One region of the Pannonibacter sp. Q-1 genome, then DNA from elsewhere that is predicted to be linked to it. Evidence: riboswitches for the same ligand, from Rfam matches in the RefSeq annotation. Region 1 holds a riboswitch; each other region holds the start of a gene.
What was found. A riboswitch is a leader RNA that binds a small molecule or an ion and turns the genes downstream of it on or off. The one in region 1 is predicted to bind cobalamin.

Region 1 (5,145 bases):
GGTGGAGGCTCCCGCCGAGATGCCAAGGATGTAGGGGTCGGCCAGGGCATTGCGCAGCAGCGACTGGAGGATTGCCCCGCACAAGGCCAGGGATGCCCCGCAGGCCGCAGCAGCCACGGCACGGGCGACCCGGTAGTTCCAGATCACCCCTTCGTCGATCGGGTCAAGGACATAGCCGGCTGCCCAGAGCCGGTTGGCGGCCGTCTGGAAGACGGTATCAACCGGGATGGAGGTCTCGCCAATGGCAGCCCCGGCGGCAAGAGCTGCAATGAGAGAGACGGTGCCAAGCGCACCGCCTCCCCATTTTCCGGCGTGGAAAGGAAGCGTCATCACTTGGCGAGGCCGAAGCCAGCCAGCGCATCGGCCAGCACTTCCATGCCTTCGATGGTGCGGATCGTCGGGTTCATGGCCTGCGCATCCATGACGATGATCCGTCCTTCCTTGACCGCAGGCATCAGGCTGGTGACCGGATCCTCCTTGAGGAACTTCTGCTTCAGCTCCACGTCATCGGCGGGGAACCGGCGGCGGTCCATCTTGCCGGCGACGATCACCGTGGGGTTGGACCGGGCAATCGTCTCCCAGCCGGCGGTCGGCCACTCTTCGTCGCTCTCGATTACATTCTTCAGGCCGAGGCTCGCGGTCATATAGCCGGGTGCGCCCTTCTGGCCCGCCACGTAAGGGTCGATCGCCAGATCGGCACTCGAGAACCAGAAGACCGCCGAGACTTCGCCATTGACGGCTCCGATCTTCCGGCGTGCGGCCTCCTCCCGCTCCTTCAGCTCTGCGATCAGGGCAGCGCCCCTGTCCTCGACATCGAAGATGCGGGCGAGGTCATCGATCTCCTGGTAGATCAGGTCCATGGAGAAGCTGGCCTTGCGCAGCCCGTCATCACCGGCAGAATTGTCCTTGCCGGTGCAATCGGCCGGAGAGGTGTAGACGGTGATCCCCAGTTCCTCGAACTGTTCCACAGTGGCAACGACGCCCTGCGGGCCGATCTGCCACTGAAACTGGGTGGTCACCAGCTCCGGCCGGGCTCCCGTCACGCTTTCAAAGCTCGGCGCATTGTCTGCAAGGCGCGGCACCATGGCGTTGACCTCCTCATAGCCCTCAATAACCGGGCCGATCCAAAGGGCTGTCCCGGTGATCTTGTCCGCCTGTCCCAGCAGATAGAGAATCTCGGTGGTGCTCTGACCCACGGAGACGGTCCGCTCCGGTGCCTTGGTGAAGGTCAGTTCCTTGCCGCAGTTCTCCAGCGTCAGCGGATACTGGGTCTTTCCGGCGTGAGCGGCGCCAGGCAGGGCGAAAGATGCGCAGGCAGCAAGGCCTGCGGCGGCAGCAAAATTGCGCAGAAGCACGGGAGGTTTCCTTCCTTTGGGCAGATGTCATGTCAAGGCGCCGCAATGCGGGTGCATCACGCCTTGAAATGCTCAAGCTCCGCGCGGACCAGACAGCAGTCCGCTGAAGCGGCTGGAGCCAGCGCAGGACCGGGAAGGCAGGGAAGCGCATGCCCCCCGGAGGAAAGGGCAGCAAAACGTCTTGCAGGCCCGAAGGCCTGAGGCTGGAATACCGTCATTTTGATCCTCCTTGAGCATCCCCGCTCAAGCATCTGGATTTCACATGACGGCAGGTCTCCTGGCTCACAGATCTCAGGCTGGTCATTTGCCTTCCCGCACCAGTTGAGGACTGGCGCAGTGACCCGGCGCTTCCGAGGAAGCGCCGCAAGAATGACCGGCATCTGCTTACAGTTGCGGGGGCAGCCACGGATTTGGCCCCTGATTGGGTCGTCCGTACCGTGTTCCCTTTTAATCCCGGCAGCTCTCACTGCCAGAAACCGTCGCAGAAGTAGTATTTTCCGGAAGGCGAACCGTCAAGCTGCAGCTGTGCGGCGGTGCCAACAAAAAAGGCGCCCTTGCTGGGGCGCCTTTCCGGATGTGCTCTGCGGCAGGCCAGTGGCCGGCGCCGCTCTGAGGATCAGTCTGCCAGATCCTCGACGCTGACCACCTGGCCGTCTTCATCCAGACGGTAGACGACCGGTGCGCCGGTGCCGAGTTCGCGCTTGAGGATCTGTTCCGGCGTCAGCTTTTCCAGTTCCATGATCAGCGCGCGCAGGGAGTTGCCGTGGGCGGCAACGATGACGCGGGTGCCTTCCATGACGCGCGGCAGGATTTCGGCGCGGTAATAGGGCAGAACGCGCTCGGCCGTCATCTTCAGGCTCTCGCCGCCCGGAGGGGGCACGTCGAAGGAGCGGCGCCAGATGTGCACCTGCTCCTCGCCGAACTTCTCGCGGGCTTCATCCTTGTTCATGCCGGTGATGTCGCCATAGTCGCGCTCGTTCAGGGCCTGATCGCGGATCGTCTCCAGACCGTCCTGGCCGAGTTCGGCAAGGATGAGCTTCAGCGTGTGCTGCGCGCGGGTCAGGTCCGAGGTGAAGGCGACGTCGAACTTCAGCTTCATGTCGCGCAGCTTGCCGCCGGCGGCCTTGGCTTCACCGATGCCCTGTTCGGTCAGGTCCGGGTCCCTCCAGCCGGTGAAGAGGTTCTTGAGGTTCCATTCGCTCTGGCCGTGGCGGACGAGCACCAAGAGACGTTCCATGCACCGATCTCCTTGAATTTCTGAAGGTCTGTCAGTCGTTGAGGCCGAGCACGTCGGCCATGGAGTAAAGGCCCGGCTTGCGGTCGCGCGCCCACAGGGCCGCCCTGACTGCACCACGGGCAAAGATCTGGCGGTCTTCCGCCTTGTGGGTCAGTTCGACCCGCTCGCCCTCACCGGCGAGGATGACGGTGTGGTCGCCGACGACAGAACCGCCGCGCAGGGTGGCAAAGCCGATGGTACCGGCCTCACGCGGGCCGGTATGGCCGTCGCGCACCCGCACCGAATGCTCCGCCAGGCCTATGCCGCGCCCTTCGGCTGCAGCCTCGCCCAGCAGCAGCGCTGTGCCGGAGGGGGCATCCACCTTGTGGCGGTGGTGCATCTCGACGATTTCCAGATCGTAATCGGGGCCAAGGGCCGCAGCGGCCTTCTTCACCAGCGCCGCCAGCAGGTTGACACCAAGGCTCATGTTGCCGGACTTGACGAGCCGGGCATGGCGGGCGGCAGCCTCCAGCTTCGGCAGGTCTTCATCCGTCCAGCCGGTGGTGCCGATGACATGCACGATGCGCGCCTGGGCGGCGAGTTCGGCAAAATGCAGGCTGGCCTTGGGAGCGGTGAAATCCAGCACGCCTTCGGCAGCGGCAAAGGCGGTCAGCGGATCATCCGTGATCCTGACGCCGAGGGGCCCGAGACCGGCAAGCTCGCCAGCGTCCTTGCCGAGGGCCGGTGAGCCTTCCCGTTCGATGGCGGCAGCAAGCACGCTGCCTTCCATGGCGGTGATGGCGCGCACAAGGGCCTGGCCCATCCGGCCGGCAGCCCCGACGACGACAAGACGCATCTGGCTCATGTGTGTTCCTGAATTTGTTTCCGGCCCGATATATCAGGCGGGAGGGGCGCGCGAAAGGGCTTGTGGCGGTGAAGCTGTGTGCCCGGGCCACGTGTATTCGTGCCCGGGGTGCCTTGTCCGCATACGCGGGAGGGACGCGAGAGTGCCGCAGGCTGCAAGGGACGCAGCGGCAGCGCAGGTCAAACCTGCCTGGCGCCGCCGGGCAAAAGAAAAGACCCGGGCTTGCGGCCCGGGTCCCATGTCTTTCAGGATGTGAAAGCGGATTATTCCGCTTCCTTTTCCTTCTCGATTTCCTTGCCGGTTGCCTGATCGACAACCTTCATGGACAGGCGGACCTTGCCGCGCTCGTCGAAGCCCATGAGCTTGACCCACACCTTGTCGCCTTCCTTGATCACGTCGGTGACCTTGGCGACCTTCTGCGGGGCGAGCTGGGAGATGTGGACGAGGCCGTCCTTGGCGCCGAAGAAGTTCACGAAGGCGCCGAAATCGACGCACTTCACGACCGTGCCTTCGTAGATCATGCCGATTTCCGGCTCAGCGGCGATGGAGTTGATCCAGTTGATCGCAGCCTTGATCGCCTTGCCGTCAGAGGAAGCCACCTTGACGGTGCCGTCGTCCTCGATGTTGATCTTGGCGCCGGTCTTTTCCACGATCTCGCGGATGACCTTGCCGCCTGAACCGATCACTTCACGGATCTTGTCGACCGGGATCTTCAGCACTTCGATGCGCGGCGCATGTTCGCCGAGTTCCGAACGGGCTTCGGTGAGCGCGTTGGACATTTCGCCGAGGATGTGGATGCGGCCGTCACGGGCCTGGTCCAGAGCGACCTTCATGATCTCTTCGGTGATGCCGTCGATCTTGATGTCCATCTGCAGCGAGGTGACGCCGTTGGAGGTGCCGGCCACCTTGAAGTCCATGTCGCCAAGGTGGTCTTCATCGCCGAGAATGTCGGACAGAACGGCGAACTTGTCGCCTTCCTTGATGAGACCCATGGCGATACCGGCCACCGGAGCCTTCAGCGGAACGCCTGCATCCATCAGCGCCAGCGAGGTGCCGCAGACGGTTGCCATCGAGGACGAGCCGTTGGACTCGGTGATCTCGGAGACGACGCGCAGGGTGTAGGGGAACTCGTGGTGGTTCGGCAGCATCGGGTGGATGGCGCGCCATGCCAGCTTGCCATGGCCGATTTCACGGCGGCCCGGCGAGCCCATGCGGCCCGTCTCGCCCACGGAATAGGGCGGGAAGTTGTAGTGCAGCATGAAGTGCTGCTTGTAGGTGCCTTCCAGCGCGTCAACGAACTGCTCGTCTTCGCCGGTGCCGAGGGTGGCAACGACCATGGCCTGGGTTTCACCACGGGTGAACAGGGCCGAGCCGTGTGCACGCGACAGAATGCCGACTTCCGAGACGATCGGACGGACGGTCTTCAGGTCGCGGCCGTCGATGCGGTGGCCGGTCTCGATGATGGCGCCGCGAACGATCTCGGCTTCCAGCTTCTTGAACAGCTCGCCGACAACGGTGCCAGCCGGAGCTGCGTCGCCGCCGTTGGTGATGACGGCTTCCACGACCTTGGCCTTGGCCGCGTCAACGGCGTTCTTGCGCTCGGTCTTGGAGGTGATCTTGTAGGCGGCGGTCAGATCGGCGGCAGCGATGCCCTTGATCTTGCCATAGAGTTCGGAGTGATCCGGCAGGTTGAGAGCGCGCGGCTCCTT
Region 2 (5,145 bases), on a different contig from region 1:
AAGTTTCCAGCAGATGGCAGGAGTAGGGTCATTTGCTGACTCGCGGCCCCAAGCTAACGCCTCACCGGATGCAGCGAGACGGTGTGGATGCCATGATCAAGTCATGGCAGGACGGAAACGGAGAGGTTTGACCGGTTCGATTGCCCGAAGACCGGTTCTCCCGGCCGGATGAAGCCGGAACGGCGGTTGATTGGAGAACTGTCACCCCAAATCATTTCAATCAGTTAGCACCTGCAAAAAACATGATTATCATCTTCATATAATTGATCTTTCGAAAAATATTTGACTGTTTGGACAAATTTTCCTTCAATGGGAGCGGATAAGCCTGTTCGCAAAAAGAAACGGGCGCCGAACATAGATCGCCACCTTCCGGAGATCCTCCCATGACTGAGACCAGATCTGGTCCGGACATTGCGCCTGCGCGCCTTCCGGCTGACCAGTATGCACAGAACTTCTGTGACCTGCACCCGCGCCTCGATCCGCATGAGGCAAGGGTGGAGAGTGACCGCTGCTACTTCTGCTATGACGCGCCTTGCGTGAATGCCTGCCCGACCAGCATCGACATTCCCCTGTTCATCCGCCAGATCTCGACCGGCAACGACACCGGCGCGGCGCGGACGATCTTTGCGCAGAATATCCTTGGCGGCATGTGCGCCCGCGTCTGCCCGACGGAGACCCTGTGCGAGCAGGCCTGCGTGCGCAACGAGGCCGAAGCCAAGCCGGTGAAGATCGGTGAGCTGCAGCGCTTTGCCACCGACCATTACATGGAAACCCACGCCGCCACGCCCTTCACCCGCGCCCCCGAAACCGGCAAGCGCGTGGCCGTTGTCGGCGCGGGCCCGGCGGGCCTGTCCTGTGCCCACCGCCTTGCCGTGCATGGCCATGCGGTGACGCTCTATGATGCCCGGCCCAAGGCGGGCGGGCTCAATGAATATGGCATCGCCGCCTACAAATCCGTCGATGACTTTGCCGCGCGCGAGGTGGATTTCATCCTCTCCATCGGCGGCATCACCGTGGAGCATGGCAAGGTGCTGGGCGAGGACCTCTCCCTTTCCGCCCTGACGAAGGACTTCGACGCCGTGTTCCTCGGCATCGGCCTTGCCGGCGTCAATGGCCTGTCCGTTCCCGGCGAGGAGCTGGAGGGCGTGGTGGATGCGGTCGCCTATATCGCGGAGCTGCGGCAGGCGAAGGATCTTTCCACCCTGCCCGTCGGCCGGCGCGTGGTGGTGATCGGCGGCGGCATGACGGCGGTGGACATTGCCGTGCAGAGCAAGCTGCTGGGTGCCGAAGAGGTGACCATCGCCTACCGGCGCGGCAAGGAACACATGAACGCCAGCCCCTATGAGCAGGACCTCGCCCAGACCAATGGCGTGCGCATCCTGCACTGGGCAGCCCCCAAGGCGATGCACGGGGAAAGCGGCAAGCTGACCGGCATCGAGCTGGAACGCACCCGGCTCGACAACTCGGGCAAGCTGGTGATGACCGGCGAGACCTTCAGCCTTGAGGCCGACATGGTGTTCAAGGCCGTGGGCCAGAAGCTCAACCCGGCCGGGCTGAACGGTTCGGCGGCGGCGCTGACCCTCGACAAGGGCCGCATCGTCACGGACGCCACCCGCGCAACCACCATGGCCAAAGTCTGGGCCGGCGGCGACTGCATCGCTGGCGGGGAAGACCTGACCGTGGCCGCCGTCGAGGACGGCAAGGTTGCCGCAGAAGCCATCCATCAGGCGCTCAGCGCCTGAGCCAGCCGTTCTTTCCGGAGATCCCGTCATGGTTGATCTGAGATCTGATTTCGTCGGCATCAAGTCGCCCAACCCGTTCTGGCTCGCCTCTGCGCCGCCGACGGACAAGGAATACAACGTGGTGCGCGCCTACAAGGCGGGCTGGGGCGGCGTCGTGTGGAAGACGCTGGGCGAGGACCCGAATGTGGTCAACGTCAACGGCCCGCGCTATGGCGCCATTCACGGCAAGGACCGCCAGCTCATCGGCCTCAACAACATCGAGCTGATCACTGACAGGCCGCTTGAGGTGAACCTGCAGGAAATCAAGCGCGTCAAGCGCGACTGGAAGGACCGCGCCCTTGTCGTGTCCCTGATGGTGCCCTGCGAGGAACCCAACTGGGCCGCGATCCTCAAGCGCGTGGAAGAAACAGAGGCCGATGGCGTGGAGCTGAACTTCGGCTGCCCGCATGGCATGAGCGAGCGCGGCATGGGCTCGGCGGTCGGCCAGGTGCCGGAATATATCGAGATGGTCACCCGCTGGGCCAAGAAGCACACCCGCATGCCGGTGATCGTCAAGCTGACGCCCAACATCACCGATGTGCGCAAGCCCGCACAGGCCGCCAAGCGCGGCGGAGCGGATGCGGTGTCGCTGATCAACACCATCAACTCCATCGTGGGTGTCGATCTCGACCGCATGGCACCAACGCCGACGATTGACGGCAAGGGCTCCCACGGGGGCTATTGCGGCCCGGCGGTGAAGCCGATTGCCCTCAACATGGTGGCGGAAATCGCCCGCGATCCGGAAACCTATGGCCTGCCCATTTCCGGCATCGGCGGGGTTACCACATGGCGCGATGCGGCGGAGTTCATTGCGCTGGGTGCCGGCAACGTGCAGGTCTGTACCGCCGCCATGACCTATGGCTTCAAGATCGTCGAGGAGATGATCGAGGGCCTGAAGGACTGGATGGGCGAGGCCGGCTACGAGCGGATATCGGACTTCTCCGGCCGCGCGGTGCCCAATGTCACCGACTGGCGCTACCTCAACCTCAACTACATCGCCAAGGCGAAGATCGACGAGGACCTCTGCATCAAGTGCGGCCGCTGCCACATCGCCTGCGAGGACACCTCGCATCAGGCGATCACCAGCATGGTGGACGGGGTGCGCAAGTTCGAAGTGATCGACGAAGAATGCGTCGGCTGCAATCTCTGCGTCTCGGTCTGCCCGGTGGAAAATTGCATCACCATGGAACCAATGGCCACCGGAACCGTTGATCCACGGACGGGCCGTTCCGTCTCTGGGGACTATGCCAACTGGACGACACATCCGAACAACCCCAGCGCCCGCATCGCCGCCGAGTGATTAAGCCCCCGGAGAGCTTTGCTCAACGGAAACTGTTCAAGCACTGCGGCGCCTGAGCGTTCCAAGTCTTGATGCGTCAGCATCTTAAGACTTGGCGTAAAGGCACAGCCTTTTGGCGGCATCCCTGCCCCCGGGATACCGTCCACCCCAGCTCGATGAGAGGCGACTCCCCCGGCTGCCGGCATAGGCAGCCGGGGATTTTTTTATCCAGTCGCAGCTCTCATGTTGTAATGTTATCTTATTACATATATCACTGCCGCCGTATGAAGACCCATCCTGAATCTATGACGATGGAGCTTGACAGGAAGGACGGCGGCTTTGATCATCTGCGGCGATGGTTCCCGGCTGGCAAAGCCTTGGCCGGGTGAAAAGGGAACACGGTACGGTGTAGCCAACAGGCGCCAAGTCCGTGACTGCCCCCGCAACTGTAGGCGGCGAGCGACCCCGGGTGATCCACTGTTCCACCGAGGAACGGGAAGGACCGGGCAAGCGGCGACCCGCAAGTCAGGAGACCTGCCATCACAGCAGACCTCAAACCGCCGGGCGGGGTGTCCCGGAAGGAGCATAGCCATGACCATTCAGGGACCGGCCTTGGCCGGAACACCTGTGCCTGCGCCCGTGCAGGCGATTCCTGACAAGGAAGGGGCACCCCCCTCCCATCATCTCACCATCTGCGTCACCTGCCGTGACACGCAAACCGGCGAACGGCCCGGCCAGAGCCTTGGCACCGCTCTTGCCGCTGCGCTGCGGCAGGACACGCATTGGGCCGTTTCCGGCGTTGAATGCATGGCCGCCTGCAGCCAGCCCTGCGCTGTCGCACTGACGTCGCCGGGCAAGACCGGATGGCTGTTCGGCAACCTGACGCTGGACGACGTGCCGGATATCACCGCTTTCGCCCGCCAGTATCACGGCCTTGCCGATGGCTGGAGCAAGGCCTCCGAGCGTCCGGGCCGGATGGCGAAGACGGCGCTGGCCCGCATTCCCGCACCCGGCCGCACAACCGCCTTCGAGCCTGCCGCGTGAGCGCGCCGTTCTTCGAGGCTGACACTCTCGGCTGGGGGCCGCGCGGACGCCCTGCCCTCCTCTCCGGGATCAGCTTCACCGTCAATCAGGGTGAGATGCTGGCCATTTGCGGTGCCAATGGTGCGGGCAAGTCGTCGCTGCTGCGGCTGCTGTACCGCTTCCACAAACCGCAGACCGGCGATGTGCGGCTGGAAGGCACGAGCCTGTGGGCCATGTCGAGCCGTGACACGGCCCGCCGCATTGCCGTGGTGCTGCAGGAGCAGCCGACGGATTTTGCCCTCACCGTGCGCCAGATCGTCAGCCTCGGCCGCCTGCCGCATCAGCGCGGACTGGCTTCGGCCGGAGCGCGTGACGGCGAGGTGGTGGAGCATGCCCTGGCCCGGCTGCATCTGACGGCGCTGAGCGAACGGTCCTTCGGCACGCTGTCCGGCGGGGAGCGCCAGCGCGTGCTGGTGGCCCGTGCGCTGGCGCAGGAACCGCGCCTGCTCATCCTTGATGAGCCGACGAACCATCTCGACATCCGCCACCAGCTGGAGCTGATGGCGCTTTTACGCGGCCTGCCGCTGACGGTGATCACCACCCTGCATGACCTGACGCTGGCCGCCGAACATGCCGACCGGGTGCTGCTGCTCGCCAACGGCACCGTGCTCGCCATGGACACGCCGGAAGCGGCGCTGACCGAAGCCAATATCGCCGGGGCCTTCTCCGTCCGTTCGCGGATCGATACCTCCGGCCACTCCCCCCGTTTTTCCTTTCACTTGTGAGATCTGACCGATGCGTATAGCCCTTGCTCTCGCCGCCCTTCTGGCCACAACCGCCAGCGCCTTCGCCTATCCGGTGACGGTGAAAAGCTGCAACCGCGATGTCACCTTTGACGCTGCCCCCACACGCGCCGTCTCCAATGACGTGAACCTCACCGAAATGATGCTGGTGCTGGGCCTGACGGATCACATGGCCGGCTACACCGGCGTGTCCGGCTGGAAGACGCTGGACCCGGAAATGCGCGAAGGCGTGAAGGAACTGCCGGAACTTGCCGAAAAA
Region 3 (5,145 bases), on a different contig from region 1:
TCAGATGGGCCATCAGCATTTCAGAAGTAACCGGCGCATCAACTGGGACGTCATAACCCGCATCCCGCAGGTCCGCGATCAGCGCCGCGCAGGAGGCGGGCGTATCCAGCCCCACACCATTGGCAATGCGCCCGTCGCTGTTGGGATAATTCGCCAGCACCAGCGCGACCTTGCGCGCGGCAGCGGGCTTGCCGCCCAGCTTCGCCCAGTTTGCCGCAAGAGCGGCCACATAGGCCATGCGGCTCTCTTCGGGCCTGAAGAGCACGGGGCGGAACTGGGTGGCGGGATCAAGGATGCCTTCTTCCTTGAAGGAGACCGCCCGCGTCATCAACCGCCCGTCCAGCTCCGGCAGCACCACATGCATGGCCAGATCGCGCACGGAAAGGCCCTGCGTGCTATCGGCCCAGCCCGCACGGGACGAAGAGGAGAACACCACCTGCAGCACCGGGCGGCCCGGCGCATCCAGCGGCGACGGCTGATGCACGCGTCCGCCACTGGAAACGGCAAAGGCCGTCGCATTCAGCACCACGGCAGGCGGCAGCGCCTCGAACAGGGCCGACAGCACCGCAGCCGATTCCGCATCCTTCAGCGAGGCTACGAAGACGGGCAGCACGTTGAGCCCCTGCCCCTCCAGATGACGGCAGAGCGCCTCGGCAGGCGCCGTCTCGCCCGCCTGCACCAGCGCCCGGTAGAAGACCAGCGCCGCCACCGGCCTTGCCGGATCTGCGAAGCGGGCCGTCAGGTCATCGAGCCCCGGTGCGGTGTGGCCGGGCAGGAAGATGCCCGCACGCGGCAGCGGCGCAGGCAGAGGCGGTTCCTGATCCTTGCCAATGAGATGAGCGCAAAACCTCAGCGCATTGCGGTAATTCTCTGCGCCGCCTTCAATGCAGTAGCGCCAAAGCCGCCGCACGGCGTCCACCGGCACGGTGGAGAGAGCGGCCAGATCCTCATCCCACTTGTCGCAGCCCGCAAAGACGGCCAGCTGCAGCCCGCTGCGGTTGACTTCCTCCCGCAGCCGGTCCAGCCCATAGGACCAGTAGCCCGCCCCGCCCAGCAGCCGCAGCACAACAAGCTTTGAACCGGCCAGCGTCTTTTCCGCATAGAGATCGACGGAATAGGGATGGGTCAGCGCCAGAATGCTGGCCAGCCGCAGTGACACCTCCCCGCCAAGGGAGGCATGCGCGGCGGCAAAAGCCGAGAGTTCCGTATCGGCCGCCGACAGGAACACCAGATCCGCCGGGTCCTGCGCGAGGTCCACGGCATCGCCGCCGTCATCAATTCGCCGGGTTTGACTTGCGAGGATATGCATCTGGCACGCCTTCAATAGGCTCAGACTGGGTGTGCCTGTCCCCGCGTCCCGCCCCTTGCGCTTGATGCGTCAGGAGCGGGGCGGCGGGGGTCCACACCGCGAAGGATCAGGCCGCGCGGCCTGCCTGCAGGGAAGCGAGTGCGTCCGTGACGGCGGCGAGATCCAGCCCCTTGAGGCCGATCACCACCAGCTTGCCGGGCGCCTTGGCGCCAGCGGCAAACCAGGCCTCGACACGCGGCCCAACCGCCTGCACCAGCGCAGGCGCGGCCTTGCCGGAGACCGTCACCGCGCCCTTGATGCGCAGCACGCCCTTCAGCGCCATCGCCTGCTTCACCACCGCCTCAACGTCCTTCAGCGAGGCAAACTCGGGCGCTGTGACCACGTAGCTCTCGAAGTCGTCGTGATGGTGATCATGATCATCATGGTCATGGTCATGGTCATGGTCATGGTCATGGTCATCATCGTGATCGTGGTCATCATCATGATGGTGGTGATGATGCGCACGGCGGGCAGCCAGATCATCCTCGGCAGCAGAGGAGCGGCCCAGCAGCACGTCGATGGGCAGCGAGCCCTTTTCAGCGGCAATGATCTCCACCCCGGCGCGGACATCTTCGGCGATATGCTCACGGATATGCTCCAATGCGTGGTCATCCACCAGATCAGCCTTGTTCAGCACCACCAGATCGGCGCAGGCGAGCTGATCGTGGAAAAGCTCTTCAACCGGATTGTCATGATCCAGCGTTTCGTCGGCAGTGCGCTGCGCGGCAAGGGCTTCCTCGTCCAGCACGATCCGCCCTTCGGCGAGAGCTGCCGCATCCAGCACGGTGACAACACCATCCACCGTCACCCGCGTCTTGACGCTGGGCCAGGTGAAGGCCCGCACCAGCGGCTGGGGCAGCGCGAGGCCCGAGGTCTCGATGACGATGTGATCCGGCGGCGTCTCGCGTGCCAGCAGCATTTCCATCGCAGGCAGGAAATCATCGGCCACGGTGCAGCAGATGCAGCCGTTGGTCAGCTCCACCACATCATCGGCAGAGCAGGAAGGGTCGGCGCAGCCATCCAGCAGCGAGCCGTCAAAACCCATGTCGCCGAACTCGTTGACGATCAGCGCAATACGCCGCCCCCCCGCGTTGGTCAGGAGATTGCGGATGAGGGTCGTCTTGCCCGCGCCCAGAAAGCCGGTGATGATGGTGGCCGGGATCTTGGCCACGGCAGGGGTCTGAAAATCGGTCATAGGGAGATATCCGGTTGGGAGGAAGGCTTGAGCACGAGCGGCAGACCGGCGGCCACGAAGACCACCCGGGTGCAGACGGCAGCAAGCTCCTGATTGAGACGGCCCTGCGCATCGCGGAACTGACGCGCCATGGCGTTGTCCGGCACGATGCCGAGGCCCACTTCATTCGAAACGAAAACAACAGGCGCAGGCAGATTGGGCACAAGCGCGCAAAGCGCCTGCGTGGCGGCAGCAAGGTCTGCCCCGGCCATCATCAGATTGGTGAGCCAGAGCGTCAGGCAATCGACCAGCACCGCCCGTCCGGGCAGGGCTTCGCGCCGGAGCACGTCCGTCAGATCCGCGCCGATGCCGCCCTTATCCTCGATGGTGCGCCAGTCCGCCCCGCGGCGGGCGCGGTGCAGGCCGATGCGGGCTTCCATTTCCCCGTCCCATGCGGCGGATGTCGCCACATAGACAGGCTCAAGCCCGCTTCCGAGGATCAGCTGCTCTGCATATCTGCTTTTGCCGGAGCGTGCGCCCCCCGTCACCAGAACGGAAGATGCGGCCCCCAGCCCTTCAGCCTGCGCCATGGTCAACGGCTGGCTTGCGGCATGGCAGCGTCGGGCTCTCTTGCGGACGCGCGGGCGCAATGCGCCCTGCCATCCGCCCGGTCTGGGGGAGTAGAAATCATGTCAGGTCCTCCGGTCCGCCCACCCGGCGGCCTTGGGGTTGCACCACATCAGGCCGGTCTCCTGGCTCGCGGGTCTTCACCTTGCCGCGCCTTCCCGCAAGGACTTCCTTGCAGTGGCATGAGGCGGCAAGATTCTCCGCTGACAGTTGCGGGGGCAGCTGCGGCTTTGGAGCCCCGGATTGAGTCGCTCCGCACCGCATTCCCGTTTCATCCCCTTGGGCTTGGCCCGCCGGGGAACCTGATCCTCTCCTTGTAACGGCTTGGCGGCACCTCAGCAAGGACGCCCTTTGGGCACCTCTGCGGCGCAATCGCCGCCCCCTTATCCCGGGCAATGGGTGCAAGCACCGGCACGGATGGGTTATCCACTGGCCCAAGCCGTTGAAAGACCGCAGATTTCCGCCAAAGCCGCCCCTGTGGAAAACTTTCTTGAAGAAAGGGCTTGGCAAATGCTCAAGGCCTTTGTTATACGCCTCTCACCGACGGCGGCGCACACAGCCGCCACCGCAAAGGGCACTGCCCTTCTGGTGATCCGCGATAGCTCAGTTGGTAGAGCGTTCGACTGTTAATCGAATGGTCGCAGGTTCGAGTCCTGCTCGCGGAGCCAACCTTTTCTCTTCCCTGGATAAAATCCAAGGCTTGCCAGCAACGGCAAGGCTTTTTGCGTTTGTGCGGCAGACTGCGCCTCACGCGGGCTTGCGGTGGAGCAGCCAGAGGAAATACGGCCCGCCGATGAAGGAGGCGAGGATGCCGGCGGGGATCTCGTAGGGAAAATCGAGCGTGCGGCCCAGCCAGTCGGCGCTGACCATCAGCGCTGCGCCGATCGCTGTAGCACAGACGATCCGCAGCAGCGCACGCCCCGGCGCCACAGAGGCCGCAATATGGGGCGCGATCAGGCCGATGAAGCTCAACGGGCCGGTGATCAGCGTTGCGGCGGCCGTCAGCAGGGCCGAGAACGCCAGAAGCACGGTGCGCGAGCGGCGGGGCGAAAGGCCCAGCGCGCGGGCTGTTGTGTCGCCCAGCGGCAGAATGTCGAGCCAACGCCCCATCAGCGGCAGCACCAGCAGCACAACGAGCAGGATGCCGGAAGCGGCAAGGGCCGTCAGTCCGGCGGCGCGGTAGGTCGGCCCCATGGACCAGGCCAGCACGAAGACCGCGCGCGGATCACCGCTGGCCAGAATGAAGGATATGAGCGCGGCGGCAAACGTGCCGATGGCAATCCCGGCCAGCAGCACCGGCCCCGGTGCGTGGCCGGACTTGCGGGTGATGGCCAGCACGAAGAGGAAGGCGAGCACCGCCCCGCCCGCTCCGCCCCCCAGCAGCAGGAGCGGAGAGAAGGAGCCGGTCAAAAGCAGCACCCCGGTGATGCCGAGCCCTGCCCCGGAACTGACGCCCAGCCCCTCGGGACTGGCGAGCGGATTGCCGGTCATCGCCTGAATGAGCCCGCCTGCCAGCGCCAGCATGGCCCCGGCGGCAGCAGATGCCAGCACCCGCGGCCAGCGCCCTGCCACCATCTCTCCGGCTGACAGGGCGCCCGGATGCAGCTGGCTGGTGAGGGAAAAGACCGTGAGCGCGGCAAGACAGGCCAGAGCCAGCAGCAGGACGAGGCGCTGACGGCTGGCGGCCGGAACGGATGGCGCCGGCATGTGTGAACCGCCGATGCGGGTGCTCGCAGGCATGCGGCGCAGGAGCACCAGCAGCAGAACGGCTCCGGCCATCGCCGTGGCTGTTCCCGTGGGCACTTCGGCAATCATGCCGGACAGCGCCAGCACCATGCTGTCGGCAAGCAGCAGCAGCGCCGCGCCGATGATGGGCGCAGAGACAAAACGCCCGGCAAAACTCCGGACACCGGCAAGTGCCGCCAGATGCGGCGCGGCAAGGCCAACGAAGGCAATCACGCCTACCCGCACCACCACCAGCGCGGAGAGACAGCAG

Region 2: linked by a shared signal. The riboswitch ahead of ACVNHC_RS18495 (DUF1636 family protein) and the one ahead of ACVNHC_RS15440 (ABC transporter substrate-binding protein) in region 1 are both predicted to bind cobalamin.
Region 3: linked by a shared signal. The riboswitch ahead of cobU (bifunctional adenosylcobinamide kinase/adenosylcobinamide-phosphate guanylyltransferase) and the one ahead of ACVNHC_RS15440 (ABC transporter substrate-binding protein) in region 1 are both predicted to bind cobalamin.

What each region holds. Positions count from the first base shown of each region.
Region 1 is NZ_JBSXNB010000005.1:111,645-116,789, forward strand. Features, by position in the region: gene ACVNHC_RS15435 (FecCD family ABC transporter permease) at 1-330, opposite strand, end outside; gene ACVNHC_RS15440 (ABC transporter substrate-binding protein) at 330-1,355, opposite strand; cobalamin riboswitch at 1,606-1,851, opposite strand; gene ACVNHC_RS15445 (2,3-bisphosphoglycerate-dependent phosphoglycerate mutase) at 1,972-2,592, opposite strand; gene dapB (4-hydroxy-tetrahydrodipicolinate reductase) at 2,624-3,427, opposite strand; gene pnp (polyribonucleotide nucleotidyltransferase) at 3,700-5,145, opposite strand, start outside.
Region 2 is NZ_JBSXNB010000006.1:308,517-313,661, forward strand. Features, by position in the region: gene ACVNHC_RS18480 (MFS transporter) at 1-1, shown strand, start outside; gene ACVNHC_RS18485 (NAD(P)-dependent oxidoreductase) at 384-1,742, shown strand; gene preA (NAD-dependent dihydropyrimidine dehydrogenase subunit PreA) at 1,771-3,081, shown strand; cobalamin riboswitch at 3,400-3,616, shown strand; gene ACVNHC_RS18495 (DUF1636 family protein) at 3,652-4,104, shown strand; gene ACVNHC_RS18500 (ABC transporter ATP-binding protein) at 4,101-4,868, shown strand; gene ACVNHC_RS18505 (ABC transporter substrate-binding protein) at 4,879-5,145, shown strand, end outside.
Region 3 is NZ_JBSXNB010000002.1:589,210-594,354, forward strand. Features, by position in the region: gene cobN (cobaltochelatase subunit CobN) at 1-1,309, opposite strand, end outside; gene cobW (cobalamin biosynthesis protein CobW) at 1,416-2,543, opposite strand; gene cobU (bifunctional adenosylcobinamide kinase/adenosylcobinamide-phosphate guanylyltransferase) at 2,540-3,112, opposite strand; cobalamin riboswitch at 3,248-3,470, opposite strand; tRNA gene ACVNHC_RS06695 (tRNA-Asn) at 3,742-3,817, shown strand; gene fhuB (Fe(3+)-hydroxamate ABC transporter permease FhuB) at 3,897-5,145, opposite strand, start outside.